Regions from separate parts of the Pseudarthrobacter sp. 01T43 genome, predicted to be linked through region 2. Evidence: riboswitches for the same ligand, from Rfam matches in the RefSeq annotation. Region 2 holds a riboswitch; each other region holds the start of a gene.
What was found. Region 2 has a riboswitch for cyclic di-AMP ahead of AC1DIM_RS16065 (C40 family peptidase). Riboswitches for the same ligand answer to the same signal wherever they lie in the genome.
Positions count from the first base shown of each region.

Region 1: another riboswitch for cyclic di-AMP. It lies ahead of AC1DIM_RS02410 (LysM peptidoglycan-binding domain-containing protein); the one in region 2 lies ahead of AC1DIM_RS16065 (C40 family peptidase).
Region 3: another riboswitch for cyclic di-AMP. It lies ahead of AC1DIM_RS00350 (aggregation-promoting factor C-terminal-like domain-containing protein); the one in region 2 lies ahead of AC1DIM_RS16065 (C40 family peptidase).

Region 1 is NZ_JBFTPV010000002.1:166,178-176,569, forward strand. It holds partial or broken gene gad (glutamate decarboxylase) at 1-122, opposite strand, end outside; gene AC1DIM_RS02390 (alpha/beta fold hydrolase) at 119-1,111, opposite strand; gene AC1DIM_RS02395 (MarR family winged helix-turn-helix transcriptional regulator) at 1,153-1,680, opposite strand; gene ribA (GTP cyclohydrolase II RibA) at 1,811-3,667, shown strand; gene AC1DIM_RS02405 (globin domain-containing protein) at 3,684-4,892, opposite strand; gene AC1DIM_RS02410 (LysM peptidoglycan-binding domain-containing protein) at 5,295-6,116, opposite strand; cyclic di-AMP (ydaO/yuaA leader) riboswitch at 6,120-6,284, opposite strand; gene AC1DIM_RS02415 (aggregation-promoting factor C-terminal-like domain-containing protein) at 6,666-7,952, shown strand; gene AC1DIM_RS02420 (TraR/DksA family transcriptional regulator) at 8,063-8,428, shown strand; gene AC1DIM_RS02425 (DNA alkylation repair protein) at 8,446-8,961, shown strand; gene AC1DIM_RS02430 (DUF1810 domain-containing protein) at 8,993-9,433, shown strand; gene AC1DIM_RS02435 (DUF1918 domain-containing protein) at 9,576-9,776, shown strand; gene AC1DIM_RS02440 (NUDIX domain-containing protein) at 9,831-10,364, shown strand; gene AC1DIM_RS02445 (endonuclease/exonuclease/phosphatase family protein) at 10,373-10,392, opposite strand, start outside.
Region 2 is NZ_JBFTPV010000021.1:996-11,387, reverse strand. It holds gene AC1DIM_RS16090 (DUF3027 domain-containing protein) at 1-262, shown strand, start outside; gene AC1DIM_RS16085 (MFS transporter) at 308-1,627, shown strand; gene serC (phosphoserine transaminase) at 1,667-2,797, opposite strand; gene AC1DIM_RS16075 (iron-dependent transcriptional repressor DtxR) at 3,075-3,767, shown strand; cyclic di-AMP (ydaO/yuaA leader) riboswitch at 3,943-4,161, shown strand; gene AC1DIM_RS16070 (M23 family metallopeptidase) at 4,165-4,989, shown strand; cyclic di-AMP (ydaO/yuaA leader) riboswitch at 5,139-5,300, shown strand; gene AC1DIM_RS16065 (C40 family peptidase) at 5,371-6,060, shown strand; gene AC1DIM_RS16060 (NlpC/P60 family protein) at 6,231-6,983, shown strand; gene AC1DIM_RS16055 (HNH endonuclease) at 7,221-7,721, shown strand; gene mobA (molybdenum cofactor guanylyltransferase) at 7,766-8,443, shown strand; gene AC1DIM_RS16045 (DUF6457 domain-containing protein) at 8,440-8,778, shown strand; gene AC1DIM_RS16040 (molybdopterin molybdotransferase MoeA) at 8,789-10,198, shown strand; gene fdhD (formate dehydrogenase accessory sulfurtransferase FdhD) at 10,306-10,392, shown strand, end outside.
Region 3 is NZ_JBFTPV010000001.1:80,974-91,365, reverse strand. It holds gene AC1DIM_RS00400 (HNH endonuclease signature motif containing protein) at 1-33, shown strand, start outside; gene AC1DIM_RS00395 (zinc-dependent alcohol dehydrogenase) at 317-1,360, shown strand; gene AC1DIM_RS00390 (6-pyruvoyl trahydropterin synthase family protein) at 1,364-1,759, shown strand; gene AC1DIM_RS00385 (glycosyltransferase family 4 protein) at 1,762-2,889, shown strand; gene AC1DIM_RS00380 (DNA glycosylase AlkZ-like family protein) at 2,886-4,160, shown strand; gene AC1DIM_RS00375 (nucleoside deaminase) at 4,177-4,680, opposite strand; gene AC1DIM_RS00370 (phosphatase PAP2 family protein) at 4,741-5,532, shown strand; gene upp (uracil phosphoribosyltransferase) at 5,545-6,180, shown strand; gene AC1DIM_RS00360 (VOC family protein) at 6,241-6,615, shown strand; gene AC1DIM_RS00355 (YdeI/OmpD-associated family protein) at 6,726-7,169, opposite strand; gene AC1DIM_RS00350 (aggregation-promoting factor C-terminal-like domain-containing protein) at 7,335-8,039, opposite strand; cyclic di-AMP (ydaO/yuaA leader) riboswitch at 8,045-8,206, opposite strand; gene AC1DIM_RS00345 (ArnT family glycosyltransferase) at 8,427-10,392, opposite strand, start outside.

The DNA of each region.
Region 1 (10,392 bases), on a different contig from region 2:
GACTCCCCGTCCGGGATGGTAAAGCGCGGAAAGACGGTGGATTCCCCCGGCCGGCTGAACAGGGGGTTCAGCTCTACGACCGTGTCGGGTTCATGGGCCGATGTCCGGCGTGACCTGCTCACGCAGCTACCGTCAAATGCATTGTCTCTCCCAGCCAGGCGAGGATCGTCGCCAGGCTATCGGGGTCGAGCTGCGTGCCAGGATCGTTGTATCCGTTCCCGATTGACGCCGCTACTTCGGCCGGGCGGCGTACGTCCTCTTTGAACACGTGGTTTGCGTTCGGCGGAAAGGCAAAGGTCACGTTGGTCATTCCAGCGGCGGTTTCCTGGAGCGGGTCCCCGTCGGCATGTAGGTCGATCTGTACATCTTTTCCACCGATCAACACCAGCGCGGGGATCTGCACTTTCCCCAGTGAGTCGCAGGTGGACTCAACCCACAGTTCCCGGGCGAACGGGAGGTTCATGGGAGCTTCGAAGCTAGCGAGTACCATCTTCACGCTGTCAGGCAGGCCAGGGTCAGGGTTCATGGGCTCTCCGGCAGCATAGCGTGCAGCAGCTTCCTCGACCTTGGGCATGAGCTCGGCGCCACCGGGGACCTGCGCGGACTGAAGAGCCAGCTGGGAAAGCAGCACGGACTGTATCGGGCGCCCGGGTGGTGCAGCGAGCACGATCCCGGCGAAGGGGACGTGCTGGGTAGTTGTGGCGTAATGGAGCACGTGCAGAGCGCCTTCGCTGTTGCCGAGCCCGACAATGCGTGTGGAATCGATGAAGTCCAGTTCGGCGAGCACCCGAACGGCCTCGGCCAGTTCGTCCAGATGAGACTGCATGCTCACCTTGCCGATGAGCTTCGTGACGTTCTCTCGCGCGTGCGGCCCGGATGCCCGCTTGTCATAGCGGAGAGATGCGATCCCGGCATGGGCAAAGGCCTCTGCGAAAAGCCGGCCGCTGCCATTGGTGCCAGGAAGCAGTGGTGAACACCAATCCCTGTCAGTCGGGCCGCTGCCGGCAACAAGCACCACCGCCGGAAAGGGCCCAGCGCCGGCGGGCCGGACGGCCGTGCCCGCCATAGTGATGCCATCCAGCTGCCATGTCACGTCAAGAGAACTCGCCATGCCCACAGTCTCACAGCGAGCCGCGAACAAGACAACTGTCCTTACTCATTCCCGCCTGACGCACTCCTGCGCTCCCCGGCGTCGGCGCTGCGCAGGCAGTAGTCATCCGGGTCCAGCACGCTGAGGATGCGTTTGCCGATGCTGCCGAGCTGGCGCGATTGCGCCTTCGTCAGGGGATCAAACACCAGCGCCCGGACGGCCTGCACATGACCCGGAGCAGTGCCGACGATTTTTTCCCAGCCGTCATCGGTGAGCGTGGCCAGGGTGATGCGCCCGTCGCCGGGGTCGGGGGAGCGACGGACCCAGCCGCGCTTTTCAAGCCGGCTCACCACTTGGGACAGGCGGGGGAGGCCCGACTCGGCGAAACCAGCCAGATCGCTCATTCGGCGCGTGCGGCCGGGCGCCTCGGACAGGCCCGCCAGGACCATGTACTCAAAGTGGCTCAAGCCGGCGTCCCTCTGCAACTGGGCATCCAATGCCGACGGCAGCTTCATCATGACCCCCACCAGGGTCAGCCAGGCTTCGCGTTCGTCGCTGTTCAGCCAGCGGGGCTCCTCGGCTTCTTCCATAGGACAAGTCTAGGGCATTTACTTCACGTATGAAGTTTTTAGTCCCATGGATCACTTGCACCGTGAACTAATGACCAGTACTGTTTACTTCAATATTCAAGTACTTCCGTTCCGACCCCGAGGAGCACATATGACCGTCCTGACCGAGACCGTCTCGCGGCCATGTGAACAACCAGCAGCCGTGCGCAGCCGGGTCACCGTCCCACTGCGCTTTCCGGATGGCTTCACCGCCACCGCCGAGGTGATGACCTTCCACGGCCTGGCAGACGGCAAGGAACACCTCCTGCTTGGACTCGGCCAGTGGGAGCAGACGCTCCTGGACCAGGGGCCGCACGGTGCCGCACCACTCGTCCGGCTGCACAGCGAATGCCTCACCGGCGACGTCTTCGGCAGCGAGCGCTGCGACTGCGGGCCCCAGCTGCGCGAGGCTGTCGAGGAGATTGCCGCCGTCGGAGGTTTCCTGCTGTACCTCCGCCAGGAGGGGCGCGGCATCGGACTGTACTCAAAACTTGACGCGTACGCCCTGCAGGACACCGGCCTGGACACCTATGAAGCCAATGTGGCGTTGGGGCGCGGCGAGGACGAGCGGGATTACACTGCCGCCGCCCAGATGCTCGGCGCCCTCGGCGCCGGCCGGATCCGTCTCCTCACCAACAACCCGGACAAGGTGGGGCAACTGACGGCCCTTGGCGTTGATGTGGCGGAGCAGGTTCCCACGGGTGTACACCTGTCCGAAGCCAACCGGCTTTACCTGGCAGCCAAGCGGAACCACACCGCGCATACCATCGACCTCCCGGCTGTGGACCTCCCCGGGGGCGCCGCGATTCCGACGCAGGACGAGCTTCTGGCCCGGGTGGACGCAATGATTCCCCGGTTGCGGGAGCGGGCAGGCGAAACCGAAGAGCTCCGCCGCATCCCGGCCGCAACCATTGCCGAACTGAAGGCCGCGGGCGTGTTCCAGATGCTTGCGCCGAAGGCCGTGGGCGGGTTCGGGATGGGGCTTGAAACCTATGTGCAGGTGGTGCGCCGCCTCGCGCAGGGGGACGCCTCGACTGCATGGAGCGTCGGCCACCTTGTGGAACACGTGTGGATGCTGGCGAGGTGGCCTCAACGGGCACAAGACGAAGTATTCGCCAATGGCCCCGCCCCCTTGGCTGCGGCAACAGGAGCCCCTCCCGGATCAGCGGAGAAGGTTCCGGGCGGGTTCGCAATTTCCGGCCGCTGGAGCTTCGCCTCCGGCGTGATGCATTCTGACTGGGCGCTCCTGGCAGTGCAGCACGGCGACGTCCGCCTTCAGTGCCTGGTCCCCATGGCGGACCTGGAACTGCTGGACGTGTGGCACACGGCGGGCCTTCGGGGGACCGGCAGCAACGATCTCAGGGCTGATGCCCTGTTCGTCCCGGAGCACCGCGCCCTCGAGTGGAAGCTGTTGGCGGCCGCTGACAACCCGGGAAGCTTCATCCATCCGGATGCCAGTATCCATTACCCCATGGCCACATTCCTGAACATGGTTGCGCCGGCGGCAGCTCTCGGTGCTGCCGAGCATGCCCTGGACGAGTTCCGCAAGCTGATGATGGTACGCAAGGTCAAGCAGACCGTGGAGAAACGCCAGGCGGACTCGCCCCTCGCCCAGGCCCGGTTCACCCAGGCGTACGGCCAGGTTGCCACCGCACGCCTGCACTGGGAAGAAGCTGTCCGGGTGGTTTCCTCGTCCTTCGGACGCCGGCCAGTTGCCTTCACTGATGAAGAGCGCGCGCGGTACCGGCTCTCGCTCGGCCTCAGCGGCCAAGCCTCGGCCGAGGCGGTCCGGCTCATCCTGACCGGCTCAGGCGGCAGCGTGCACCGCCTGACGCACCCGCTCCAGCGGATCCAGCGTGACGTCAACGTGCTGCTGAACCACGCATCGCTGACCATGGACCCGATCCTGGAACAGGCCGGCCGCGGACTCCTGGATCTCGGGTTTACGATTCCCGCAGAACAGTTCTAGTCGGCGCGGTTCCGATTCACTGGAAGTCAGCCAGCCACAGGTCCGGGCCGAACACTTCGTACTGGACATCCTTGGCTGGAACGCCCTTGGCGATCAACGCACTCCGCACCGATTTCAGGAACGGCAGAGGTCCGCACAGGTAGTATTCGGCGTCCAGCGGCAGCTCCACGGCATTGACGTCCATGAACCCCTTGAAGCTTGATCCGGACGGGTCCTGATCCTCTGCCGGATTCACGAACCAACTGTGCAGGGATCCCTCAGGCAGCCGGCCGATGTCCTCGGTGACCTGCTGGCGGAGCGGAAACGAGTCCGGACTTTCGTCAGCGTGCAGGAGCATCACCCGGCGCTGCGAGCCGGCCTTCACCAGGTGGGAGAGCATCCCGGCCATGGGGGTGATGCCGATGCCGGCGCTGGCCAGCACCACAGGCCGGTCGGTGTACTCCAGCACCACATCGCCGAAGGGTGCTGAAAGCACCACTTCATCGCCGACATTGACGTCCTGGTGCAGGAGGTTGGACATCTCGCCGTCAGGAGTGGCGAGTCCATGGACCCTCTTAACAGCGAACTGCCGGTGCTGTCCGTCATCGGCGCGGGTCAGGCTGTACTGGCGCGGCTGATGTACGCCATCCTTCATGGGCATCTTGATGGTCACGTACTGCCCGGGGAGGGACGGCTTCACGTCCCGTTCGTCGGTCCGTTCCACAACAAATGTGACGACGTCGGCCGTCTCCTGGATGCGCTGGGCCACCCGCCAGGTGCGCCAGATGGTATCCGGGGAAAGGTGCACGGCGCCGTAGAGCCCGCGCTCCTTGTTGATCAGCAGGTTCCCCATCAGCCAGTACACCTCGTCCCAGGCCGCCGCGACCTCCGGGGTGACAGCGTCCCCGAGCACGTCCACGATGGCCCAGAACAGATGGTCGTGGACGATCTGGTACTGGTCCGGGCTCAGGCCAAGCGAGACGTGCTTGTGGGCAACGCGGGACAACAGGTGGTCCGGCAGTTGGTCCGGCTTATCCACGAGGTAGGTGGCGAAGGCGGCGATGGATCCGGCCAGCGCCTGTTGCTGGCGGCCGTCAGCCTGGTTTCCGCGGTTGAAGAGGCCGTCGAGCAGGTCCGGCCTGGCCTCGAACATGTGTTTGTAGAACCGTTTGGCGATTTCCTCGATATTTGCACCCACCACAGGCAGCGTTGCCTTGATGACGGGGAGGGCAGTGTCAGAGAGCATGGTGCGTCCTTCCTTGATGACCGGCTGAACCCAGCGTCAGTCGTCGTGGCTGTGCCAATCTAACAGGCTGAGCCGGCTTGGAGAAGGGCCGGGACGGCGGCGGCATTGCCTTGCAGGACGGCGTGTTTCGGAGCGGGATGTCGCATCACGTGGCAGGCGGCTACCGAGTTGCCGGGTCTGAAGGGATGCCCTGGAACCACCGCTGTGACGCATCAGCTCACTGCCTACCCGGGCGTGGATCACGCCGTCCACCATGGCACTGGGAAACGGAGTAACCAGACCTGGGCGACTGCTGCCTGGAATGACATGCTGTCCTGGTTCGGGCAGCACGTCCGAGTATGCAGCAGCGGCCGACGACGGCGGGCGGCTGGGTGCCGCGCGCCGCCGTCCAGCCGGCTGGGGTCACGCTACGTGGACGAAGGATGCGCCGGGGAGCCAGCTGAGGGAGTGGACCTGGGTCTTGAAACCGTCCACGCCGCCGCTGACAACCTGGCCGTTTCCGGCGAAGACGCCGACGTGTCCGGCGGTTATCACCAGGTCGCCCGGGGCGGGCGTGCCAACAACGCTTCCGTACTGGAAGAACTGGCCCGGGGCCAGGTCTCCGACACTCTTGCCGACTGAGCGCAGTGCCTTCTCCACCATGGCGGTGCAGTCCTGCTGTACCCCGATCTGGGAGTAGGCATTGGCCAGGATTCCCGCGCCAACTGAGCCGGCCGGGGCCTGGGCCGGTGCTGACGTTGAGGCCAGCTTGATGCCGGTGTTCGTGGGGGCAGCCGGGGCCGCGGCGGCCTTCGCTGCCGGAGCCGGTGCTGCGGCCGGAGCCGGGGCCGCGACGGCCTGCCCGGCGCTGGGGATCTGAATCTGGTTGCCCGGGTAGATGATCGACGTCAGCGACAGGCCATTGGCGGTCAGGACGTCGTTCAGTGCTACGCCGTTGGCCGCGGAGATCTGGCCGAGGGTGTCGCCGGAGACGACGGTGTGGATGTTGGCCGCGGCCGGTGCAGGGGCCGGAGCCACGGCTGCTGCCGGTGCACTTACCTGGCCCTGGGCAGCGGCTGTTCCGGAGTTGTCAGGTCCTTGGACGCCGGCGTGGGCCGGGGCGCTGAAGCCGAAAAACAGTCCGGATGCGGCAGCGACTACAAGGGCCGGCCGGCCGATCATCAGGGCGCGGGACGTGGTGGTGGTGGCTGCACGATGGCGTGCGGCAGTGTACTTCTTGGACATGGTTGATTGCCTCTCCCATGCCTGCGGGGTGAGCTGTCGGGTTCGGGTTGGAGAGACCCGGCCGGGATCGCCGCCATGATGGACGGGACGATTGCCGACTTAACCCCAAGGCCTCAGTAGGCCGTGGAAACGTGGTTCCCCCGTCCCTGCCAGTTGCATTGCGTCTGGGGTCCCGGGTCAGTGGCAGGGCTCGGCATACTGACGGGAATGTCCTGGCTTTGAACCAGGGCACCGAACGACCATAACCGGTACTTTTCCCCAATGTCACATTCCGATAACGGAATGTAGGGCCAAAATTCACCCCGCTAACGTGTTGGATTTTTCCTGCGTTCGCCACGACGGTGCAGGTCACCGCCCGGGATCCGTATATTCCCGGTCAGGTCATCCAACTGATCGTCGAATCTCAAAATACGCACGGCTGAAGGCGTTCCGGGCGCCGAAAATGGTAAGAGAGCACCACTTCCCGATGCCCGCCGCCGGTTCGCTGGGCATGCCAACCGGCGGCAATGGCCGCCGGAATCCCGGACTTGCCCGGTAAGCTCACGAACTATGTCCCTGTCTGCGCAAAAATTGCGGCTGCCCGGTCTCACGGCGGTACTTGCCCTGTCTGTGGCCACATCGTTCTCCTTGCTACCCGCGCACGCATCGGACCAGGCCCCTCACGGTGGGTTTCCGTCCTGGCAGGACGTGGAGAAGGCCAGGCACAGCGAGGCCGGCACGGCCGCCGAAGTCACCAGAATTGGGGATCTGCTCGGTGGCCTGCAAACTCAGGCGGAGTCCCTGGGCAATGCCGCCGTAGCCGCTGCTGCCGAATACGCTGTGGCACAGTCCGCTCTTCAGGCAGCCAGTTCCAGGGTGGATGCACTGGCAGGCCAGGTGGCCCATGCCCACGATGAATCGAGCCGGCACAAGAAAGAGATCGGGGCCCTTGCTGTGCAGTCTTACAAGACCGGTGGCACAAACCTGGGTTTTTTCGTGGCGCTCGACGCCATGCAGACCAACAGTCTCCACGGCCTTGACATCGTCCGGATCATCAGTGACAAGACGGCGCTTCTGGTCCACAAATCAGCGGAGTCGGAACGAATCTCGGCAGCGCTGGCAGAGCAGGAGCGTGCCGCAAAGACTGAGCGCGAACGGCTCGCCGGCGTCGCCGAAGCCAAGCTTGGCTCAGCCCGGACAGCCCAGCGCTCGATGTCCCAGCAGGTCGCGGAGCAACAGCAGCACAGCGATGAACTCACCGCCCAACTCGCCTCACTCAAAGGAACCACCGCAGCAGTGGAAGGAGAATTCCGGCAAGGCCAGGCTGCCCAGGCCGCCTACGAGGTGTCGCAGGCGGCCAAGCGGGCGGCAGCGGAAGAGCAGGCGCGCCGGCAGGCTGATGCCGCCGCCAGGGCTGCCGCCCAGGCCCCGGCGAACCCGGCGCCCCAGAACCCGGCGCCCGGAGTCCCCGTTCCAGCACCTCCGGCGGAAAGTCCGGCGCCGACCCCGACGCCCGTCGTTGTACCTTCCGTTCCGGGCGGCGCGGTCAACGACCCCGCGGCAGCGAGAAACTACGCTGCGGGACGGCTTTCCGGCTTCGGCTGGGGCCAGGACCAGTTCCAGTGCCTGGCCCAGCTGTGGACGAAGGAATCCAACTGGCTCACCACCGCCACAAACCCCGACTCAGGGGCGTATGGCATCGCTCAGGCGCTGCCGGCCAGCAAGTATGCAAGCTCAGGCAGCGACTGGCTCACCAGCTACCGCACCCAGGTCGAATGGGGACTCGGCTACATCCTGGACCGCTACGGGTCTCCGTGTGGCGCCTGGAACCACTCCGTGATCAGGAACTGGTACTAAGAGCCCACCGCCACTCGTTGATCCGCCTGCCGTCCATGGCTTCCACCGTGGCCGGCGTCCCGGACGCGGGAATGAAGGGACAGCGGACGGGGCGGCGCTAGGCTTTTCCCATGGCTGACTATGAACGGTTCCGGATCCTGCTGGAGGAAGAGCGGGACCGGAAACTGGCACTGCTTCCGGCGCTGCGGGCGGACATCTCGTCGGCCAATGCCGCCCGCCAGGATTCCAATGTGGACGACGAGCATGACCCGGAGGGCGCCACCATTGCTTTCGAGCTGTCGCAGGCGTCGGCGCTGCTGAACCAGAGCAGCGCCGGGCTGGCCGAGGTTGAAGCCGCGCTGCACAGAATCTCGGACGGCACGTATGGCATGTGCGCCGTTTGCGGCGGCCCCATCGCCGAAGGCCGCCTGGAGGCCAGGCCATGGACCCCGTACTGCATCGAACATGCCGCCGCCGGACGCCAGGGCCGGCGGTGACGCCATTGAATCAAAGAGTGCAGGACGCTGCCGGCTTTATCGATACCACCCTGCAGAATGAAGGCATCTGGTACCGGGCCGAAGAGGTGGAGTCACGCGTGGGCGGGGCCCTCAGTTCCTACGGGGCATCGGTGGGGGCCGTGCGGGGCACTGTCCGGGACGCCGGCACGAAGTTCAAGGGTCTTGGCCACGACGACGTGACAGCACTCGCCTCGCAGCTCTGGGGCCAGCCCGGACCGGGCAGGCGGCCCGTCTACGAGCGCCGGCTCGCCGCCGTCGTGCTCCTGCAATCCAGGGTGTCGCTCCTGCGCCACTCCGACCTGACAAGGTTGGAAGGCTTCATCCGGTCAGGGCACACGGCCGAACTGGTGGACCCCCTGGTCGCCGACGTTGTGGTTCCGCTGCTGGCGGCGCTGGACGGCATGGACCGCCAACGTGCCGGCGTGGTGATCGCACGCTGGAGCCAGGACCCTGACCGGTGGGTCCGACATGCGGCGGTGCTTTCCGCTGACATCACAGCCCGTACGGCCTGAGACCTCGCACCGCCGCCCAAAGGAGACGCACATGCCCAACACCTACAACCTGGAACGTTTTGTTGAAGCCCAGAACAGCGGCGGCACCTACGGGCAGGCATTGTCCGAACTGCAGACGGGCAGCAAGAGGGGCCACTGGATGTGGTTCATTTTCCCGCAGATCGCCGGCCTCGGCAGCAGCCCCACATCAGTCAGGTACGCCGTCACCTCCTTGGCAGAGGCCCAGGCCTACCTGAAGCATGACGTCCTGGGACCACGGCTCCTCGAGTGCAGCGCGGCGGTTTCCACCCATGCAGGCCGTTCCGCCGTCGAGATCCTCGGCGGCATTGATGCGAAAAAACTGCACTCCTCCATGACGCTGTTCCTGCGCGCAGCGCCCGGGGAGACTGTTTTCAAGACGGTGCTGGCCCAGTTCTTCGACGGCGAACCCGATCCCGCCACCGACGAACTGCTTGCGGCGGCCAGGGAGTGACCCGTCGCCGGACAGCACTCACGGCCGGGCGGCGGCCTCGGCGAAGGTGTCCCGGCGGATGTGGCTGAGTATCCCATCGTGCCGCGCAGCCCCTGTTACTGCCCGCTGCCGAGCCGTACTCTGGGGCTTGGAGGTGATTGCCATGGAGGCAACTCAAGGGGACAGGATCATCGTACGGGGCAGGACTGTCGGGTCGTCTGACCGGCACGGGGTGATCGTGGAAGTGCGGGGCGACCAAGGCCACCCGCCGTACCTGGTCCGCTTCGACGACGGACACGAAACGGTCATGTACCCCGGCGGTGATTTCGCCGTCGAACGCGGGCACGCAGGCCAGCCAGGCTGACACGGGACGTCGTGCCGCATGCGGGGACGGGCGGTCACCTGTCAGACTTGGGGCATGGACCATTTCCAGGCTGCCACGTCCGCTGACGCAAGTTCCCGCGTTCCCCCCGCACTGCGTGGTCCGCGGGACCCCGGTGACGCCTGGGTTGAGGGCGACCACGGCAGGTTCTGGGGCAGGTTCGGTGCCGCCGGTGTGCTGGCGTACGACCCCTACAAGGGGATCCTCCTCCAGCACCGCGCACTGTGGAGCCACAACGGCGGAACCTGGGGGCTGCCCGGCGGCGCCCTTCACCACGGCGAGGATGCCGTCACGGGCGCCCTCAGGGAAGCCTACGAGGAAGCGGCAGTGCCGGCGGATGGTGTGGACGTGCTTTTCACGTCCGTGCTGGACGTCGGCTACTGGACGTACACCACTGTTGCGGTCCTGGTGATTGCACCCTTTGAGCCCGTAATCAGTGATCCGGAAAGCCTCGAACTCCAGTGGGTACCGCTGGGGGAGATGGGCCGGAAGGAACTGCACCCCGGCTTCGCACAAGCCTGGCCGCACCTGCAGCCACGCCTCCTGGACCGGGCCGTGCGGAGCCAGTAGGGGCCCGGTCAGTAATCTTTGCCGTACT
Region 2 (10,392 bases):
CCTTTTCGAATCCAAGCTGCCCGGCTACCAGGGCTGGCAATGGTATGCGGTGATGACCCGGAACTCCCGCTCCAAGGTGGTTACCGTCAGCGAGCTGGGCCTCCTCCCGTCGGCGGACTCCATCCTGTCCCCGGAGTGGGTGCCGTGGGCCGAGCGGGTCCGCCCCGAGGACGCACAGGCAGCGGAGGAAGAACCCGCCGGCAACGACGAGCCGGACGCGGACCAAGCAGACGAATCCGAACCCGCTGGCGAGGCTGACTAGGCACTTGGTGGCGCGCAGGGTTGAACAGCACGGAGGCCGGCCATGATGTCCACCTTCAAATCCCTGCACATCCTCAATTACCGGATCTGGTTCATTGGAGCGCTGGTCTCCAACATCGGAACCTGGATGCAGCGGACGGCTCAGGACTGGCTGGTGTTCGACCACCTGACCGATCATGACGCCGGTGCCATGGGCATCACCATGGCCCTCCAGCTGGGTCCCCAGCTTTTCCTGGCCCCCGTCGCCGGACTCGTGGCGGACCGTTACAGCCGCAAACAACTGCTGATCATGACGCAGTCGGTGATGGCGCTGCTGAGTACCGGACTGGGCGTCCTGGTGGTTCTGGGCGTCGGGCAGTTATGGCATGTCTATGGCTTTGCCCTGCTGCTGGGCGTGGTGTCAGCACTGGATGCGCCGGTGCGCCAGACCTTCGTTTCTGAGCTGGTCCGCGACGACTACCTCCCCAACGCCGTGGCACTGAACAGTGCTTCTTTTAATGTGGCCCGCATGATCGGGCCCGCAGTGGCAGGCATGCTGACCGTGGCCGTCGGACCCGGCTGGGTGTTCCTGATCAATACCGTCACGTTCCTGGCCATGCTCCTGAGCCTGTGGAAGATTCCGACGGCGTCCCTGCGGCAGCTTCCCCGCGCGGCGCCCGGCAAGGGGCGCATCCGGGAGGGGCTGCGTTATGTGCGGTTCCGGCCGGACATCGTGGTGGTCCTGGTGGCAGTCTTCATCGTGGGAACCCTCGGGCTCAACTTCGTGCTGTTCATCGCTGCGATGGTGGGTACGGAATTCGGGCTGGACGCAGGCGCCTTCGGGCTGATGAATTCGATCATGGCGATCGGGTCCGTGACGGGTGCGCTCCTGTCCGCCGGCCGCGGCAAACCCCGGTTGCGGATGATCTTCGGTGCTGCCGCGGCCTTTGGTGTGACCTCCGGACTGGCCGCGCTTGCCCCGGACTACTTCTGGTTCGGGGTTGCGCTGGTGCCGGTGGGGCTGTTTGCGATCACGATGATGACCAGCGCGAACGGTTACGTCCAGACCACCACCGATCCGGTCATGCGAGGCAGGGTGATGGCACTGTATATGGCCATCTTCATGGGCGGCACGCCGATCGGGGCGCCGCTGGTGGGTTGGGTGGCCAACGTGGCAGGGGGACGCTGGTCGCTTGCCGTGGCGGCCGCCTCCGGGATCATCGCTGCCCTGATTGGCATGGTGTGGATCATCCGTGCCCAGCAGCTCCGGCTGACGTTCAACCGGCGTGCCCGCGGCCTGCGCCACTTCGGCGTCGTCTCCAGGCTGGGGGACACAGCAAACGGCGCCGCCCGGGACCAGAATCCGGACGACGCCGTCGAACGCTGACGCCTGCGGCTCACCGCAAGCACGGGTGCCGCGCGGAAGTTACTTGCGCAGCTCGCCGACGACGTAGTCGATGCTTGCCAGCAGGGCGGAGACGTCGTCCGGCTCGATGGCGACGAAGGTCGCGATCCGGAGCTGGTTCCGGCCCAGCTTGCGGTACGGCTCGGTGTCCACCACACCGTTGGCGCGCAGCACCTTGGCGATGGCTGAGGCGTCGATCGAGTCGTCGAAGTCGATGGTGGCGATGACGTTGGAACGGTCCTCGGACTTGGTCACGAACGGGGTGGCGTATTCGGATGCCTCGGCCCAGGCGTAGATCCGGCCTGCAGAATCGGCAGTGCGCTTGCTGGCGAAGTCGAGCCCGCCGTTCGAGTTCAACCACTGCACCTGGGAATCCAGCGTCACCAGTGTCGAGAGAGAGGGCGTGTTGTACGTCTGGTTCAGCCTGGAGTTATCGATGGCCGTCTGGAGGTCCAGGAAGTCCGGGATCCAGCGGCCGCTCGCCTTGATCCGCGCTGCGCGTTCCAGTGCGGCGGGGGAGAACAGGCCCAGCCACAGGCCGCCGTCTGACGCAAAGTTCTTCTGCGGGGCGAAGTAGTACACATCCGACTCGGCAACGTCCACGTCCAGCCCACCGGCGGCGGACGTCGCATCCACCACGACCAGCGAGCCGGCGTCGGTGCCCTCGACGCGTTTGACCGGAGCTGCAACGCCCGTGGACGTCTCGTTCTGCGGCCACGCGTAGACGTCAACGCCGGCCTCCGCCCGGGCATCCGGGCGGGTGCCGGGCTCGGACTTGATGATGGAGGAGGCCTCCAGGAAGGGCGCCTTGTTGGTGGCCGAGGCGAACTTGGAGCCAAACTCGCCGAACGACAGGTGCTGGGCCTTCTTTTCCACCAGGCCGAAGGCTGCGATGTCCCAGAATGCCGTGGAGCCGCCGACGCCCAGGATAACCTCGTAGCCCTCCGGGGCGCGGAAGAACTGGCTGAGGCCCTCGCGAACGGAACCCACCAGGTTCTTGACGGGCGCCTGGCGGTGGGAAGTACCGAGGATTGTCCGGGACGCTGCTGAGAGGGCCTCAAGCTGCTCCGGCCTGACCTTGGAAGGTCCCGCGCCGAAGCGTCCGTCCTTGGGCAGGAGATCGGCAGGAATAGTGATGCTGGTTTCGCTCACAAGGGCTCCAAATTCGGCATGGACGTGGTTGACGTCCGGGACGGTGGGGTGGCCGGCAGTCAGCGGCGACTGCAACGAGGGCCGCTTTTATTCTGCCTGAAACCTTGGATCGGGCGGCAACCGGCGCCGTCATAGTCTGGTCAGTGAGACGATTCGCAGCCTAGGGCGATTATCCGGACAAATTCAAAATAGGTTAAGCTTTTTACTGGACCTCTCTGCGGCTTGAACGCGATACGGTGGGTCAACGCAAGGTACTGTGCTCGAGGAGCTGAGCTGGATGACGGATCTGATCGATACCACGGAGATGTATCTTCGAACCATTTTGGAGCTTGAGGAAGAGAACATCGTTGCTCTTCGCGCACGCATCGCCGAGCGGCTGCGCCACTCCGGACCCACCGTTTCCCAAACCGTCGGGCGGATGGAACGCGACGGTTTGGTTGTGGTGTCCGGGGACCGTCATTTGGAACTCACCGAGACCGGCCGCAAGCGCGCCACCGAGGTGATGCGCAAGCACCGGCTCGCGGAGCGCCTCCTGGCTGACGTTATTGGCTTGGACTGGGCCTACGTTCATGATGAAGCGTGCCGCTGGGAGCACGTGATGAGCGAGCGGGTGGAACGGCGCATCTACCAACTCCTTGACCACCCCACCAAGTCGCCCTACGGCAATCCCATCCCCGGGCTGGCCGCGCTGGGCGGAGCTGCCGCCCTCCCTGAAACTGGTGTGATTAATCTCGTTGAGGCCATGCGCGGATACGGGCCGACGTCGAGTGTCACGATCAGCAGGCTGGCTGAGCCCATCCAGGTGGAACCTGAGTTGTTGGTACAGCTGGATGAAGGCGGAATCAGGCCCGGCGCGGCGGTCTCGCTGGAGCGCGTAGGGGAGTACATTTCCGTACGGGTTCCGGGGATCGAGGGCGCGCTCGAACTGCCACCGGAAGTCGCGGCCCACGTTTTCGTTTCGGTTAGCTGAAACCCGCCGCAGTCACATGAAGCGGTCCTGTGGCGCGGCCGATCCTCTTTGGGCTAGCGCAACTTCTGCCATTCCGCAAATATAACGGAATTGTTACTGTCCGTTTTGATCGCCTATAGTTTGAAACCAAGCGTCGATACAAAAGCGTTACCTGATCCGGAGCCGAGCTCTGCCAGCGAATCAGGTGCACGAGTCACCAACTGGCAGAGGCGGGGGAACCACAACCGGCAGTCGCAAGGCTGCCTTGGGGTGAAGTCCGTCAGCAGCAAGCCTCTTCCAGCGAGGGATCCTCACGGGATATTTCTGCGCGAAGTGCTTGCAGCGGCGGGCCGGGTCTTTGAACTCTCTGATCCGAATCCGACAGCTAACTTCGCAGGCTATCCAGAGAGGAACATTCTTGACCACGCAATACTCAAGGGGCCGCCGCCGCGCGGCGGGCCCTGCTTCGGCGCCTCGCACGGTCGGGGATTCCACCGCGGAGAGGCCCCGCGATCCGCAGCGCGAAGCGCGCCGCCGCCGGGGTGCATTCCGGCAGGTGACCGATTTCGCCGCCGCCAGCGGCGTAGGGCAGAAAGCCGGCATCGCCCTTGCCGCAACGGGCCTGCTCCTGACCGTGACCGTTCCGGTAACGGGCCCGGTCATGGCGGACCAGCAGCCCGGCCAGTCCGTTTCGGCAGTGTCGGCCGCTCCGCAGCCTGAGATTTCCGCCGAAGCTGGCGCGCAGATTGACTTCAGCCGCTCTTCCGTTGTTACCCAAGGCGACCCGGACGGCAAGCTCAAGCAGCTGTTGAGCGCCCAGTCAGTCGGGTCCATCACGCGTGCGGCCTCCGCCGGAACCCTTGGCCCGCCGTTGGCCCAGATGATCACCGCGTCGCCTTTCGGGTTCCGCGTCAGCCCTATCACCGGTGGTACCGGTGACTTCCACCGCGGCCAGGACTACGTGGCGCAGTGCGGGACCCAGGTGATGGCTGCTGCCAGCGGAACTGTGACATTTGTTGGCTGGCACCAGTATGGCGGCGGTAACCGCGTCGTGGTGGACCATGGCAACGGACTGGAAACCACGTACAACCACTTGTCCTCGTTCGCCGTCAAGGTCGGCCAGACCGTGACCCGCGGCCAGGTTGTGGCCCTCAGCGGCACCACGGGCGCCTCCACCGGTTGCCACCTCCACTTCGAGGTTCAGGTCAACGGCGACGTCGTTGATCCCACCGGATGGCTCTGAGCTCAAATGATGGTCAGCTCTCAAATCTCGGTGACATGCCGTGACCTGAATGTGACATTGGCTCTGATCTCCTGTAACGTCTAAAGCGCGTCAACTTTTCCGAAGTTGACGTTCTTGAGTGGATTGCCTAGCTCTGCCACCGCTCAAGGTCCGTTCGCATGACATCGTCTGGCAGGGGCGGGGGAACCAATTTTGGTCTTCGATTCTGAAGGCCTTGGGGTTAAGTCGCAAAGCTTCCCAGGAAGCGGCGCGGCCGGGTGAACTCCCATCCGAATCCGACAGCTCACCTCGCAGGCATTGGGAGAGGCTACCTTCGTGTCTTCACGCCATAATTCTGCGCGCCACCGTGCGCAAACGGTTCGCACCAATCCTTTGGGCTCCGTGTCCAAGGCAGTCAGTGCAAATGCCGGGACCGTAGGTCGCCAGGCTGCAGTCATTGCAGCCGCGTCAGGTCTCATCCTGACCATGGGGCTTCCGGCCAACGCCGCTGACACCACCGCTGGTGTGTCCGCGTCCACCGAGTCCGGATCCGCACAGGCTGCGCTTGCCGTGACCGCCGCACCCACCGCCACCGTCTCCTTCGAGCGCCCGGTGGTCAAGACCACGGCCGCGCCCGTGATCGAACGGGTGCGTGCGCAGTCCACCGCTACGGAAACAGCAGCCCGGGCTGCTGGTGCACCGGCTGCCGACGCGACCAAGGACGCATCGGCCAAGCTTGCGGATACCGTTTCCTCCGCAGCTGCGTCGGGCCTGGCAGCCATTGCCTACACCGGCATCGGCCACCCCTACCTGTGGGGTGGCACCACTCCCAACGGCTGGGACTGCTCGGGCTTCACGCAGTGGGTCTACGCCCAGGCCGGCATCAGCATTCCCCGCACGAACGCCTGGACCGTTATGCGGCCCACCTCCACGCCCGCTCCCGGTGACCTGGTTATGCAAAACGGCGGCGCCCACGTGGGCATCTACGTCGGCAACGGCATGATGATCAGCGCACTGAACCCCTCGCAGGGCACCATGCTGCACGCTGCTGCTGCAACGGGCACCTCCTCCTTCTTCACCCTGGCGAAGTAACTTCCCTGCGCCTTTGTCCCTGCAGTCTTGCGCTGCAGGGACTCTTCCTCGCGGAAACCCATACTGAATCCCCGTTCGGGGCGTGCCGGCGTACCCCCAAGATGCCGGCGCGTCCAAAGCCCTTATGCCTGCTACCGCGGTGCTGAGGAACACGAAAGAGAGAAACATTAATGACTACTCGTGCAGCTGTTGCACGGCACCGCGCCGAGGTCACCAAGACCAACTCGCTGGCTGTCATTGCCAAGGCAGTCGGCGACAACGCCGGCGGCATGGGCCGTCAGGCCGCGGTTATCGCCGCTGCTTCCGGCCTGGTCCTGACCAGTGGTATCGCGGCTAACGCCGCCGACACCGGTGTTCAGCACGAAGCGGCCCCCACCGTTGAGGTTGGCGTCGCGGCACCGGCCGTCATTTCGGCTGAATCCACCATTGCCATCTCCTACGAGAAGCCGGCAGTCACCACCACGCCGGCTCCCGTTGAAGAGCCCGCGGCCGTTGTTGAGGCGCCGGCCGCCGCCGCTCCCGCGGCCACGCCCGCGGCAGCCATCAAGGTGGCCTCTTCCGCTCCCGCAGCACCGGCCGCACCGGTCGCTGCCAGCGGTAAGGGCCAGGCCATCCTGTCCGCTGCGTACGCCCAGTTGGGTGTCAACCAGGACTGCACCATGCTGGTGACCAACTCGCTGGCCGCTGTAGGAATCCACTTCCACGACTGGCCCGCCGGCTACCTCTCCCTGGGCCGCACCGTGAGTGCAGCAGAAGCACAGCCCGGCGATCTGATCTACTACGCAAACGGCGGCTCAGGCATGGCCCACATTGCTGTCTACGCAGGCAACGGACAGGCCGTGCACGGCGGCTACAACGGCAACCAGACCGTTGTGTTCAGTGCCAACGTTGGCTCAGGACCGGTTTTCATCCGCGTGTCCTAGCAACTGTTTGAGCTTTCAAAGGACCTCCGCCTGATGGCGGGGGTCCTTTGCTGTCTCTTGCCCTGCCGGAACCGGGCGGGCAGGTGGCGGCCTCGACACGTCGGAACGGTCGGACCGGGCGATTAGTTTTTCCGGGTATTTTTTGTTTACTCTTGTGGTGTCGATCCATAGCCCGGATATGCCGGGGGCAGCCGGCCCTCGTGCCCCTGACGGGTGCGGCCACAAAGAGGTAAGTGCATGCGCACTCTCGTTCTGAATGCTGGATATGAACCGCTGGCGGTAGTCACCTTCCGCCGGGCGCTGGTGCTTGTGCTCACGGGCAAGGCCAGCGTGATTGCCGAGGGCGATGACCCCGTGGTGGGGCCGCAGGAGATCCTGGGCCGCCCGTCCGTGATCCTCCTGAACCGCTACATCCGCCCGAGATACAACCAGAGCACCGCAGTCAGCCGCCGCGGTGTCCTGCGGCGGGACGGTCACCGGTGTGCTTACTGTGGCAAGGGTGCCCACACCATCGACCATGTGCAGCCCAAATCGCGTGGCGGCGCAGACTCGTGGGAAAACCTTGTAGCTGCGTGCCTTCGATGCAACAACAGCAAGGGCGATCATACGCCTGCTGAGATGGGCTGGAAGTTGAGGTTTGTGCCTGAACCGCCGCACGGCACCATGTGGCAGATCAAGGAACTCGAGAAGCCGACGCCTGCCTGGGATCCTTTCCTCCTGCCTGAGCGGGCGGCCTGATCCCTTCGAGCGCAGTGAGGTCCCAGCGCAGTTAGGCTGGGGACGTGGATGCAGACCCTTTCGATTTTGATGCCCTCATTCTCGCCGGCGGACGTTCGGCGCGTCTGGGCGGCGTACCCAAGCAAGGGCTGACGTACGACGGCGAAACCCTGTTGCGCCGTTCGGTCGCCGCCGCCGGAGGTGCCCGGGCCGTCGTCGTCGTGGGTCCTGACGCCGGGGAAACTCCCGCCGGGACCCTCAGTTGCCGTGAGGAGCCCCCCTTCGGCGGTCCGGCTGCGGCCATCGCCGCCGGGCTCGCAGCACTGGATAAGGCGGAAGGCAGCCGGCCGGCGTTGACCCTGGTTCTTGCCTGCGACATGCCCAACGTCAGGCAGGCAGTGGCGGCCCTCCGGGAGGGGCTGCGCGCCGCGGGCCCGACGGCGGAACAGGACGGCGTGGTGGCTGTCTCTGAGGATGGTCGCCGGCAGCCGCTGGTGGGCTTTTATAGCACGGCCGCGCTACAACGCTCCGCGGCGGAACTTGCCGCCCACGGTGACTTAACCAACGGGTCGGTCCGGGCACTCCTTGCTAGTCTTGACCTAAAACCTGTCGCCGTTCCGGCTGGCTCCACGGCAGACGTGGATACCTGGGACGATGCCGCCACCCTTGGGGTGGCCGGCCCTGATCCACTCGGTGGATTCCGGAGCACTGCGGCCGCAGAAGATTTGGGAGGCACAGCATGAAGAGCCAGGACGAGACGCTGGAAGAGTGGTGCCGGTCCCTGCTGCAGGCGTATGACTTGGAGGACGTGCAGATTGACGTCAACGCCATCCTCTCGCTGGCCGGAGTTGCGGCCCACTCAGTAGTGCGGCCAGCCGCTCCGCTGACGACTTATATTGCCGGTCTCGCAGCGGGTCTGGCGGCCGGATCGGGGCAGGCGCCCGACGCCGCAGCCATGGCAGCGGCCATGGACCGCGCCCGGACCCTGGCCGCGGACTACGACTCTGAAGCAGGCGAGACTGTAGCCAGCGGGCCTGAAGCCACCCCTTCCAAGGCCACAGGGGCCCCCGTCGAATGATCACCGTCGAATGACCGCCGCCCCCGGCGATGAAGCCGGGAGCCCCGACCCGCAGCATGCCCCGCCGCCGCCGAAGTCCCACTCAACCCACCTGGCCCACACTTGGGAAGAGGCGCGCCAAGCTGCCTTTGACAGCGCCACCCCGATTCCGCCGGGACGCGTCGCGCTCAGCCAGGCCTTGGGGCGGGTCCTGGTTGAAGACATCACGGCGCTGCACGACATGCCGCACTACGCATCGTCTGCCATGGACGGGTGGGCGGTCAACGGCAGCGGCCCATGGATCGTGGCGGAGACCGGCCACCGGCTGGCCCCGCATCAGGCCAGTCCCATTGTCACCGGCGGATTGATCCCGCAAGGCGCCAAGGCGGTGCTGCGCAGCGAGAGCGCAGTGCTCGGCACCGACGACGACGGCCTGCCGCTTGTGCTCACGGGCGGCACCGCCCGCCCGGGCGAGCCCGGCAACGGCCAACACATCAGGAAAGCTGGCGAGGAGGCGGCCGAAGGGGACATCCTGGTGAAAGCCGGTGTGACCCTGAATCCGGCACACCTGGCCGTCGCCGCCCTGGCCGGGCATGATGACCTGCTGGTTCGTGGGAAGCCTGTGGTGAAGCTCCTGCTCACCGGATCCGAAGTGGTGGCACAGGGTTTGCCTGTGCCGGGGCAGGTCCGCGATACGTTCGGCCCCCAGCTTGCATCCGTGGTGGACATGCTCGGCGGCCTTTACGGCGGCCAGGAAAGGATCGGCGACTCCTATCCCGAGTGGCTGGCAGGGCTGGAGGACCTCGCACCGGAGGTTCCGGACCCCGCCGCGCTGCCCGCCGACGTCGTCATCACTACCGGCGGGACGGGAGTCTCTGACACGGATCACCTGCGCCGCGCCGTGGCGGAACTGGGCGGGCGGCTGATCATCGACGGCATCGCCATGCGCCCCGGCCACCCCGCTGTCCTGGCCGAACTCCCCGATGGGCGCTTTGTGCTGGGACTGCCGGGAAACCCGCTGGCCGCCATGATGGCACTGTCCACGGTGGGTGAACCCCTGCTCGCGGCCTTGGGCCACGGCGCCATGCCGCCCATCCAGCACATTCCCTGCGGCACCACCCTCGAACCCGAGCCGGGACGGACACGCCTGATGCCTTTCCGGCTCCTCTACGGCATGGCCTCGCCGGCCAAGCACACCGGCCCGGGGATGATGCGCGGGCTGGCGTCGGCGGACGGCGTGCTGGTTGTCCCGCCCCACGGAGTGCAGCTCGGCGAGCCCGTACCTGCGTTCGCTTTGCCGTGGGGGCCGCCGCTGCCGGTACCCGAAACGGCGGCTGCCAAGCCCAAAACCCGGCCGGCGGCCAAGAGCGCCACCAAAGCCGCGGGCAAGGATGCCGCGAAGCCTGCCGGGCCGGTGGACTGGAGTGCCCTGCTCGGCTAACGGGGCCTCCTGCAGGGGCCCGGGCCGTCCTGCACAGGCCCAGTGCGTACTGCACGGGCTCATCCGTGGTGCGATGATTGACCTATGAACTGCATGGAAGCCCGCTGATGGGACGCGTTACCCAGCGCCGCAAGGTGCACAAATACGTCCTGGACGGCTCGCCCGATGCCCTGGAGTTCCCCATCCGGCACCGT
Region 3 (10,392 bases), on a different contig from region 2:
CCGCCACGACATGATCCGGTGCTCCTCGAATAGAGTGCTCCTCGAATAACGTGCTGCTCGAACAATAGGCGTGGGCCATTCGCTCCGGTACTCACGGGCGCGCAGCGCCACACGTCCGCCGGCAGCGCCACACGTCTGCCGGCAGCGCCACACATCCGCCATATGGGGCTTCTGATCTTGCGATCTGTCCAACTGCGCTGCCCCTCCGCACCGGGATCCACTCCCAGCAGTCCCTGGGACCGCTGGTGAATCGCGGCTTCCTCCCTGGGTACCTACTACCTGCATTGGCCTCTATCGGACTAGATTCGTAAGCAAGATGACTACATCAGGCGAACGAACTCTTCAAGCAGCTCAGGCAACGGCCTATTGGACCACTGGCCCGGAACAAGGTGAACTCCGGGATGAGCTGCTGCCTGTCCCGGGACCCGGGGAGGCGCTGGTCCGTACCCTCTACTCCGGCATCAGCAAAGGCACGGAAATTGTGGTTCACACCTGCTCCGTGCCGCCGCGGGTGGCCGAGGCCATGCGCGCGCCACACCAGGAGGGCTCGTTCCCTTCGCCGGTGAAGTTCGGTTACCTGTCCGTCGGCATCGTGGAACAGGGCCCTGATGAATGGATAGGCCAAAAGGTCTTCTGCCTGAAACCGCATCAAGACCGTTACGTCGTCGACACCGCCGCGCTGACCAGGATTCCCGACGGCGTCCCAAGCCGCCGCGCCGTGCTCACGGGGACGGTGGAAACAGCTATCAACGCACTCTGGGAAGCCGGACCGAGGCTCGGGGACAGGATCGCCGTCGTGGGTGCCGGGCTGGTCGGCGGGACGGTGGCCACGCTCCTGCGTACGTTCCCCTTGGCCCGCTTGCAGCTCGTTGATCTGGACCCGGAACGGAAGCAGCTGGCGGACAAACTGGGCGTGGAATTTGCCCACCCGGACGATGCCAAAACCGACTGCGACATCGTGTTTCACTGCTCCGCTTCCCAGGAGGGCCTGGAACGCAGCCTCCAACTGGCAGGCGACGAGGCCGATGTCATTGAAATGTCCTGGTACGCCAACCGCGACGTCACCTTGCCGCTCGGCGAGGACTTCCATGCCCGCCGGCTCTCCATTAGGGCCAGCCAGGTGGGCGTTGTGGCCCGGGCACGCAGGCACCGGCGGACCACTGCCGACCGACTGAGTCTGGCAGTATCTCTCCTAAAGGACCCCGTTTTTGATGCCTTCCTCACCGGCACATCGCCCTTCACGGACCTGCCGGACGTGGTGCAGAACCTGGCCAGCGGAAGACTCGAAGCCCTCTGCCACGTGATCGAATACCCCAACGCTGAAAAGTCCAGTAGCCCAGACCCCCAAGACAGGACGTAGCCCGTGTTCAGCCTGACCATCCGCCGCCACTTCATGATCGCCCACAGCCTCCCGCGCGAGGTCTTCGGCCCCGCACAGGCCCTGCACGGGGCCACCTTCGTGGCGGAGGTGACATTCCGGCGTCGTGCTTTGAACCAGGATGCAATAGTGCTGGACATCGGAGCCGCGGGCGGCATCATCGACGATGTCCTGGCCGGGCTCAACTACACCAACCTCGATGAGCACCCGGACTTCGCCGGCAAACTCAGCACCACCGAGGCGCTGGCCGAACACATTGCCCAAGCTGTGGCGGGCAAGATCAAGGACGACGCTGACGGTCGCGAGCTTGCCGGCGTCGACGTCACCCTGCGCGAAAATCCTGACGCCTGGGCTACGTACGCCCTGGACCTGACCGCCTGACCGTGCATGTCAGGTTCCTGGCCCCCGGCAACATCCGCCACAACTCAGGCGGCAACGTCTACAACGCACGCCTCACCGAAGGACTGCAGAGTTTGGGCGTCAACGTTGAGGTGCACTCGGTGGATGGGGACTGGCCGGACGCCGGGATCAGTGAACGACGGCGGCTGGGCAGCCTTCTGGGAGCCGGTGAACCAGAAGCCCGGATCATGTCAGCCACGGTCACCGTGGTGGATGGGCTCATCGCCTGCGGCGCCCCTGACGAACTGGAGGCTGCCGCGGCTGCGGGGCACAGCGCCTGGATCCTGCTCCATATGCCGTTCCCCAGTCATGTCGACGGCGAACGGAGGGCGCTGCAGGCGGCCGCCGGCGTGATCTGCAGCAGTACGTCGGCCGCGGACCACGTCAGGGCACGGCACGGCATCGCGGCCAGCCGTGTGGCGCTGCCCGGTACGGATTCCGCGCCGGTTGCTGCCGGTTCGGACCCCGCCCGCATCGTCTCGGTAGCGGCGCTGCTGCCCAACAAGTGCCAGCTGCTGCTAGTGGAGGCGCTCGCCAAGCTCCAGGACCTGGCCTGGACGGCATCCCTGGTCGGCACGGAGGATGCCGACCCCGCCTACGCGGCGGAGATCCGTGCGGCCATCAGCTCGCACGGATTGGACAGCCGGATTCGGCTGACAGGCCAGCTCGCCGGAAACGCCCTGGCGGACGAATGGAACCGGGCGGACCTGAGCGTGCTCGTGTCGCAGGCCGAGTCGTTCGGCCTAGTGGTGACCGAATCGCTGGCCCGCGGAATCCCGGTCATCGTGCGGGCCGGCACCGGGGCCGTGGAGGCGCTGGCCATTACGGCGCGGGCCGTGACCGCGCCGGCCGGCACACGCAAAGGTGACGGCACATTCAGAGGCGGGCCGGACGCCCTGCCAGGAACCGCCGTCGTACTTGCCGGCAGTGAGAACAACCAGCCGGAGGTTCTCGCAGGGACCATCCGGAACTGGCTGTCAGACCCCGCGCTCCGCGACGATTGGCGAACCGCGGCCCTTGCTGCCCGGGACCATTTGCCCGGCTGGGACACGACTGCACAAAAAGTGGCGGCCATCCTCTCCACGCCCCCACCGGTGGACAATGGGGCATGACCACGCACGCAGCCCCCGCCGTTAGCCGCAATCCGCACTTGGCTGCTCCAGAGTCCCAAGCTCGAGAACTGCCGGCTCCGGTGAACCTTACTCCTGAGCTGCTCAGGGCGTGGGCCTGGCACAAACAGGGGCTCGACGGTTCGCTGCAGGGCTCTGACGCCGCTGACGTCTTCACCAGGGCAGGTTGGGCACGCTCTGTCGGCGGGGCCAACCCGTATCTCACTCTCTTTGCGCGCGCGGGCATCAGCCGCGCACAGGCGGACGCCGATGTCCTGGCCCTCAAGATCCATGAGCTGCCCACCGCCCGCCGCTGCACCTACGTCCTGGGCGCGGATGACTTCGCGTGGGGGCTTCAGATCGGCCGCGATGCCGCTGTGGCTCCGTTCCGCGTGCTCGCCAGGATGGGCGTCGAACGCGGCGAGGTCACGCTCCTGGAGGAACAGATCCTCCACGCCTTGGCCGAAGCCGGTGGCCCGCTGGACCCCAAGCAGCTCAGGGAGCTCCTCGGAGATTCGGTGCGGAACCTGGGCGAGGAAGGCAAAAAGAAGGGCGCCGCCACCACGCTGCCCACGGCCCTTGGGCTCCTCCAGGCGGATGGCCGGATCCGGCGTGTGCCGGTCAACGGCCGGCTGGACCAGCAGCGCTACGCCTACACGCTGTGGGGGCTGCCGCGCGCAGCCATGGACGACGACGCGGCCCGCGCCCTGCTCCTGGAGCGCTACCTCGGCTGGACCGGCGGCGCCACGCTCAAACAGTCGCAGTGGTTCACGGGCTTCACGTTGACGCACACCAAGGCAGCGTTCGCCGCGATTGGTGCTGTGGAGGTCGCTACTGCTCACGGTGAGGTGCTGTGGATGATGCCCGACGACGTCGGCCGCCTCGCTGCGTTTGGCCCGCCTGCGGAGGAACAGATCCAGTTACTCGCCGGTACAGACTCGCTGGTTCTGCTCAGGCGGAACTCAGCGGACCTGTTCGCTGAACCCGACAGGGACAAGAAAGTCTTGAACTCCACCCTGGCGCTGCAGGCTGACCTTCCGGACCATCCCATTCTGGACCGCGGCCGGATCATCGGGCTGTGGCAGTACGATCCCGCAGAATCGCGAATTGCCCACTGGCTCTTCGCCGGCGCCACACCTGCGGTTACCCGGCGCATCGCCGAAGTGGAGGCGTGGATCCGGGATGAACTGGGCGACTTCCGCTCCTTCAGCCTGGACTCGCCGGCATCCCGCCGGGACCGGATCGACGCCCTGAACGCCGCCGGTACTGCCTAGGCTCTGCGGTGGGCGGTTAGGCCCTGCGGTGGGCGGCGAAGAAATCCCTCAGCAGGGCCCCACACTCGTCTTCCCTGACGCCGCCGTAGACCTCCACCCAATGATTGAGCCGGCGCTCGCGGAGGACATCGAACACCGAGCCGGCCGCTCCGGCCTTCTCATCCCAGGCGCCGAAAACCACCCGGGGAATTCTGGCCAGGACTACGGCGCCGGCGCACATGGCACACGGCTCCAGGGTGACCACGAGCGTGCAGTCCGCTAGCCTCCAGCCGTCCCCGGCGCCTCCATCGAGCTTCGACAGGGCACGCAGCTTCTCCGCCGCCTGGCGGATGGCCACCACCTCCGCGTGGGCGGTGGGGTCACCCAGATCCTCCCGCTGGTTCCGGCCGGAACCCAGCACGCCGCCGTCGGGCCCGATAACAACAGCGCCGATGGGTACATCCTCCGTGGCCAGAGCCAGGCGGGCTTCGTCGAGGGCAAGGCCCATCCACTCGCTGTGTTTAATTTCGCCGGGCGCCATGGCTCAATGATAGTTTCGATGGATATCCGGTTTGCCACGCACTAACGCCAGGAGCACCACGTGGATACCCTCCCGCAGCGGTTGAGGAAATGGTTTGGGCCCTATGCAGCGTTGACGATCACGCTTCTGATTGGCGGTGCGATCATTGTGGCGCTGGCCGTTTTGGGTGCCGAAGTGTATGACAACGTGGTGGACGAGGCCGGCCTGGCGAACCTGGACAAACCTGCCCTGTCGTATGCCGAAGACCTGCGGAACCCTTGGCTGGATTCGGTGGTGACAGGGTTTACGAATATCGGTGGCGGGATCGGCATGCCGATTCTTGGCAGCATCCTTGTCGCCTGGCTGACGTACCTGGGAAGGACCTGGCGGCCGCTGATCCTGGTGGGCGGCGCCGCGGCGTTCTCCATCACTGCCACCACGGTGGGGAAGAAGTTGGTGGGACGCACCCGGCCGGACCACGCCGATGCGGTACCGCCCTACGAAAACTCGCCGTCCTTTCCCAGCGGCCACACGCTGAACACCACAGTGGTCATCGGACTGGTGGTCTACCTGGCATGCCTGCAGTTCCAACGGACGCTGGTCCGGGTGTCATTGATCACCGGCGGAACGCTGTTCATCATTGCCATGGGTCTGAGCCGAGTCTTCCTGGGCCACCACTGGCTCACCGACGTCATTGCCGCCTGGCTGCTCGGCCTGGCCTGGGTGGGAATTGTGATCCTGGCGCACCGCCTGTTCCATTTCTTCCGGCGGCGTGAACACCGTGGGCCTGCACCCACGTTTGACCGGCCCGTGGTGCGTGATGTGGTGGAGGAGGGCGGCATTACCGGGCACGGCAAGGGCAACGCCGGATGATAGTTTTGACCCATGCGCACTCTTGTTGTGGACCACCCGCTGGTCGCCCATAAGCTCACCGTCCTGCGGGACAAAAACACATCGTCTCCGGTCTTCCGGATGCTGACGGAAGAGCTGGTGACCCTGCTCGCCTACGAGGCCACCCGCGATGTCCGCACCCAGCCTGTGACCATCGAGACGCCGGTGAGCACCACCATAGGCACCGCCTTCACCAAGCCCACTCCCTTGGTGGTCCCCATCCTCCGCGCCGGCCTTGGCATGCTCGAGGGCATGACCAAACTGGTCCCGACGGCCGAGGTGGGTTTTTTGGGCATGGCCCGGGATGAGGAAACCCTGGACATCATCACCTACGCCGAACGCCTGCCGGAGGACCTCACCGACAGGCAGATCTTTGTGCTGGACCCCATGTTGGCCACCGGCGGCACCCTGCGCGAAGCCATCAAATTCCTCTTCAAGCGCGGCGCCTCGGACGTCACCTGTATCTGCCTGTTGGCCGCGCCGGAAGGCCTGGCGAAGTTGGAAGAAGAACTTGCTGACTCCAACGTCACCATCGTTCTGGCCTCCATCGACGAAAAGCTCAATGAGAAGTCCTACATTGTGCCGGGGCTCGGCGACGCAGGAGACCGCCTCTACGGCATCGCCGGCTAGTTTCCGGCACAACGGCAAAAAGGCCTTCCGGATTCAGGAGCCCGCCGCTAGCCTGTGCGGATGGACTGGAAACTCGAGCTTGTCTTTGTCCCTGTATCCGACGTGGACCGCGCGAAGGATTTTTACGTCAACAAGGTGGGGTTCAACGCTGATTACGACGAGCGGCCCAGCGACGGCATCCGCTTTGTCCAGCTGACGCCGCCCGGCTCGGCCTGCTCGATCTGCATAGGGGAAGGGCTCAATGACGCCCCGCCAGGCACAGCCCCGAGCTTGCAGATGGTGGTCCCCGACATCCAGGCCGCCCATGAGCACCTCAAGAACAACGGGGTGGACGTGAGTGACGTGGACGTGCAGGATTGGGGCCATTTTGTGTACTTTGCAGATCCCGACGGCAACAAGTGGGCCGTGCAGTACATTCCGGGCCGCCAACCCTAAGCTCCCCGCGAGCCTAAGCCACGGGCCGCGAACCTAAGCCCAGGGCTGCGAAGCCTCGGGGTTGATTCGCCTGGGCGACGCAGCAGCGCGGTGGACGCATTGGCGGGGGCTCATTTCTTTCCGGCCTTGAGGTCGGCTACGACCTTCATGATCCGACGAGCCCGAGTTTCCGCTGTCTTGGCGTCGCCGATCGGCTCCACGTACCGGCGCTGTGTGCTGTAGTTCAGCGTGCCGTAGAACGCCTGGGCGGCCGGGTCGGCGGCCAGGGCGGCTGCGAGGTCGTCCGGGACTTCGATGATGCGCGGCTGGGTATCCAGTTCAACGTCCACTTCGACCGTGTCACCGGACGCTACGCCGGTGACGTCCCGGTTCGCCGTGCTCACTCCAATTAGATACTGCCCGCCCATGACCGCAATGCTGCTCCGGTAGCTCTTGCCGTTGATGGTCACCACCACGGGCGGACGCTTGCCTGCCCCGAGTGCCGCGACCACCCCCTCGGGAACATCAATGCCTGCCTTGTTGCCGCTGCCGATGATGGTGGTGGTGAATTTCATGGGCCAAGTATGACCCGGCGGCCCGAAGCATGGGAAGGAAGCAGGGGCTGCCGGGACGGCTGGCTGGCGGCGGGGAGACAAAAACAGCAGGCCCTGAACCGGGGGTTCAGGGCCTGCTGCATCCTGGCGGGACTTCGAAGAGTAGGGCTCAGGACAGAATGGGGTTTAGTACCAGTTGTGCGACAGGTGGAAGTTCAGCGCGCCGCACGGCGACTGGTAGCGCTCCTGGATGTAGTTCAGGCCCCATTTGATCTGCGTGCGGTAATTGGTGAGGTAGTCCGCCCCGGCGCTCGCCATCTTCTCGGCTGGCAGCGACTGGACGATGCCGTACGCGCCACTGCTGGCGTTGGTGGCTGTGGTGGTCCAGTCGGATTCCTTGGTCCACAGTGTGTGCAGGCACTGCATCTGGTCAGCGGACCAACCGTAGCTGGCCAGCTGGCCGGCGGCGTAGGCCTGGGCTCCGGCGGGGTCATTGACGGCCACAACAGGAACGGGCTCCGGTGCGGGGGCAGCTGCAGGAACGGGAGCTGGTGCAGGAGCGGGCGCTGGTGCCGGAGCGGGAGCAGGTGCGGGCTCGGCGGCCTGCGGCGCAACGCTGATCTCAGGAGCGGCGGGTTCCGGCGCAGGCTTGGCCTGCATTTCGGCCTTTTCCATTGTCAGCTGCGACTCGACGTCGGCCGTGGATAGCTTCTGGGTATCGCTGACCGCTGTCAGCGCGCCGGATTCGGACGCCTGGCCCGCTGCACCCAACCCGATCAGGAGGGCGCACGCCGTGCCGAGCACGGCTGCACGCTGTCCCAGCGAGGGAATTCGGTTGCGAAGTTTGGTTGACCCGTCCTGCGGGCGCGTTTGTACCTTGGATTCAGACATGGTTGATCGCCTCTCACACCTGCGGAGTTAGCTGTCGGGTTCGGATGAGGGCATCCGGCCACACGGAAGATCACGTGCTGGCTTCACCCCAAGGGCGACAATAAAAGCCCGGGACTCTGGGTCCCCCGCCTCTGCCTCGATCGAACGGAATCCGGGAAGCGGCAGAGCTTGGCGTCATCCGGATGTGCGGCCCGAACGGGATCCGCACTCTATCGACGGTACAGGAGCATGGCGATTAAGTCACATTTCGGTAACGAGGATCACGACGGCGGCGTGTTGCCTTGCGTCGATCGGCAAGCGCGCTTTGTGACCGCCACAATGGGGGGCGGCCCCTTCGCGGCCGCCAACCCGTTTTCAGTCCGTCGGGCTTACTCAGCCCATTCCGGTCTATCCGGCCAAGGCGTAGACCGTGGTGCCGCCGATGGTCTGCGCCGGGAAGTTCGCCGCCACCCATTGGGCTATCTGGGACGGCGCGTCCGATCCGCTGGTGGACCGCATATTCCCGCTGGCAATGAAGTAATGCACCCTGCCTTGCCTCACCAGATCCTGGAACTGGGCAACGGTGGGGGAGGGGTCTGTTCCGTTGAAGCCGCCCACGGCCATAATCGGTAGTTCCGTGGCCAGTTGGTAGCCGGCCGCGTTGTTCGAACCCACGACGGCAGCTGCCCAGGTGTAGCCGGACGCACCATCTTTCAGCGCTGCAACAAGCTCGGACGACGGCGTGGTTGCCCCGAGGAGGCCACCCATTCCGCCGGCTTGCCGATTACCGCCGCCGGCGTTCCCCCCGGGGCCGCCCTGACCGGATCCGCCCTGCCCGGTGCCGTTGGGGCCAACGCCGTTGGTGCCGAAGCCGTTGCGCGCCCCGCCGGCAGCGCCACCGAATCCGCCCGCCGCAGTCGCGCCAGGACGGAAACCGCCTGCGCTTGTCAGCGGCCCGGCACTGACGATCGCGCCGCTGTGGGCCGCGGCCGCAGTTGAAAGCGAGAAGGCCAGCGGACCCGCGAGGGATGCCGCGACGGCGAGGACCGCCGTCGTCCGCTGAACGAAACGGATCTGCAGGAGCCTACCAAACAGCACACCCGCGGCGCCGGCGAGCCCGCCGATCAGAACCAGCCAGCGGAGCCACGGACCGTATGCAGCGGTAGTGCCCAACAGGTCGAAGGCCATCAATGCCGCAGCCGCGACTGCAGCGGAAAGTAGCAGGGCCGCGACGGACTGCCGCCGGTGCTGCCAGAGAAGGACACCGCCCAGCCCGGTCAGCCCCGCGATTCCGGGCGCCAGCGCCACCGCGTAATACGGGTGGATGATGCCGGCCATGAAACTGAACACCAACGCGGTGACCAGCACCCACGAGCCCCACACCATGACCGAGGCGCGCACAGGGTCCGTGCGCGGTGCGCGGCGGCCAACCCACAGCAGGCCGGCGGCGAGGAGCAGGACGGAAGGCAGCAACCACGCGATCTGGCCGCCGAATTCGCTGTTGAACATCCGCAACAGGCCGGGGATCCCCCAGCCGTTTCCGCCGCCCACGCTGCCGGTTTCGTCGCCGGTCAGGCGGCCCAAACCGTTGTAACCGAGCGTGAGCTCAAGGATCGAATTGTGCTGCGAACCGCCAATGTAGGGTCGCAGATTCGCCGGCGTCAGCTCCACAGCGAGGAGCCACCAGCCGGCGGAGGCCAGCATGGCTGCTCCCGCCCCCGCCAGCCGGAGCAGGCGTCGGCCGATTCCTCCCGGCGCCGCCACGGCGTAGGCAAGGGCAAAACCGGGAACCACCAGCAGCACCTGGAGCTGCTTGGTGAGGAAGCCGAAGCCCAGGAACACCCCGGCCAGCACCAGCCAGTGCACCTTGCCGTCCTGGATGGACCGGAGCGTCGCGTAACCGGCGGCAGTCATGAGAAGTACCAGCAAGGCATCGGGATTGTTGAACCGGAACATCAGCGTGGCCACCGGTGTGGTGGCCAGCACCACGGCGGCGAGCAGGCCTGCGCGGTGCGCCAGCCGGGTATCACCAGTGGCCGGTGCCGCGGCCCGCCGTACCGCGAGATACAGCAGCCAGGCGGTGGCCACCCCCATTAATGCTTCGGGCACCAGGATGCTCCACGAGCTCAAGCCGAACAGACGGACTGCCAGGCCCATGATCCATAGCGAGGCCGGGGGCTTGTCAACGGTGATGGAGTTGGCGGCGTCTGAGGAACCGAAGAACCAGGCGGTCCAGTCCTGTGAGCCGGCCTGGGCTGCCGCGGAGTAGAACGCATTGGCCCAGCCTGATGCTCCCAGGTTCCAGAGGTACAGCACCGCCGTGGCCAGCAGAACCGCCGCCAACTCCACGTGCTCCCGGAGGTGTCGTGGACGG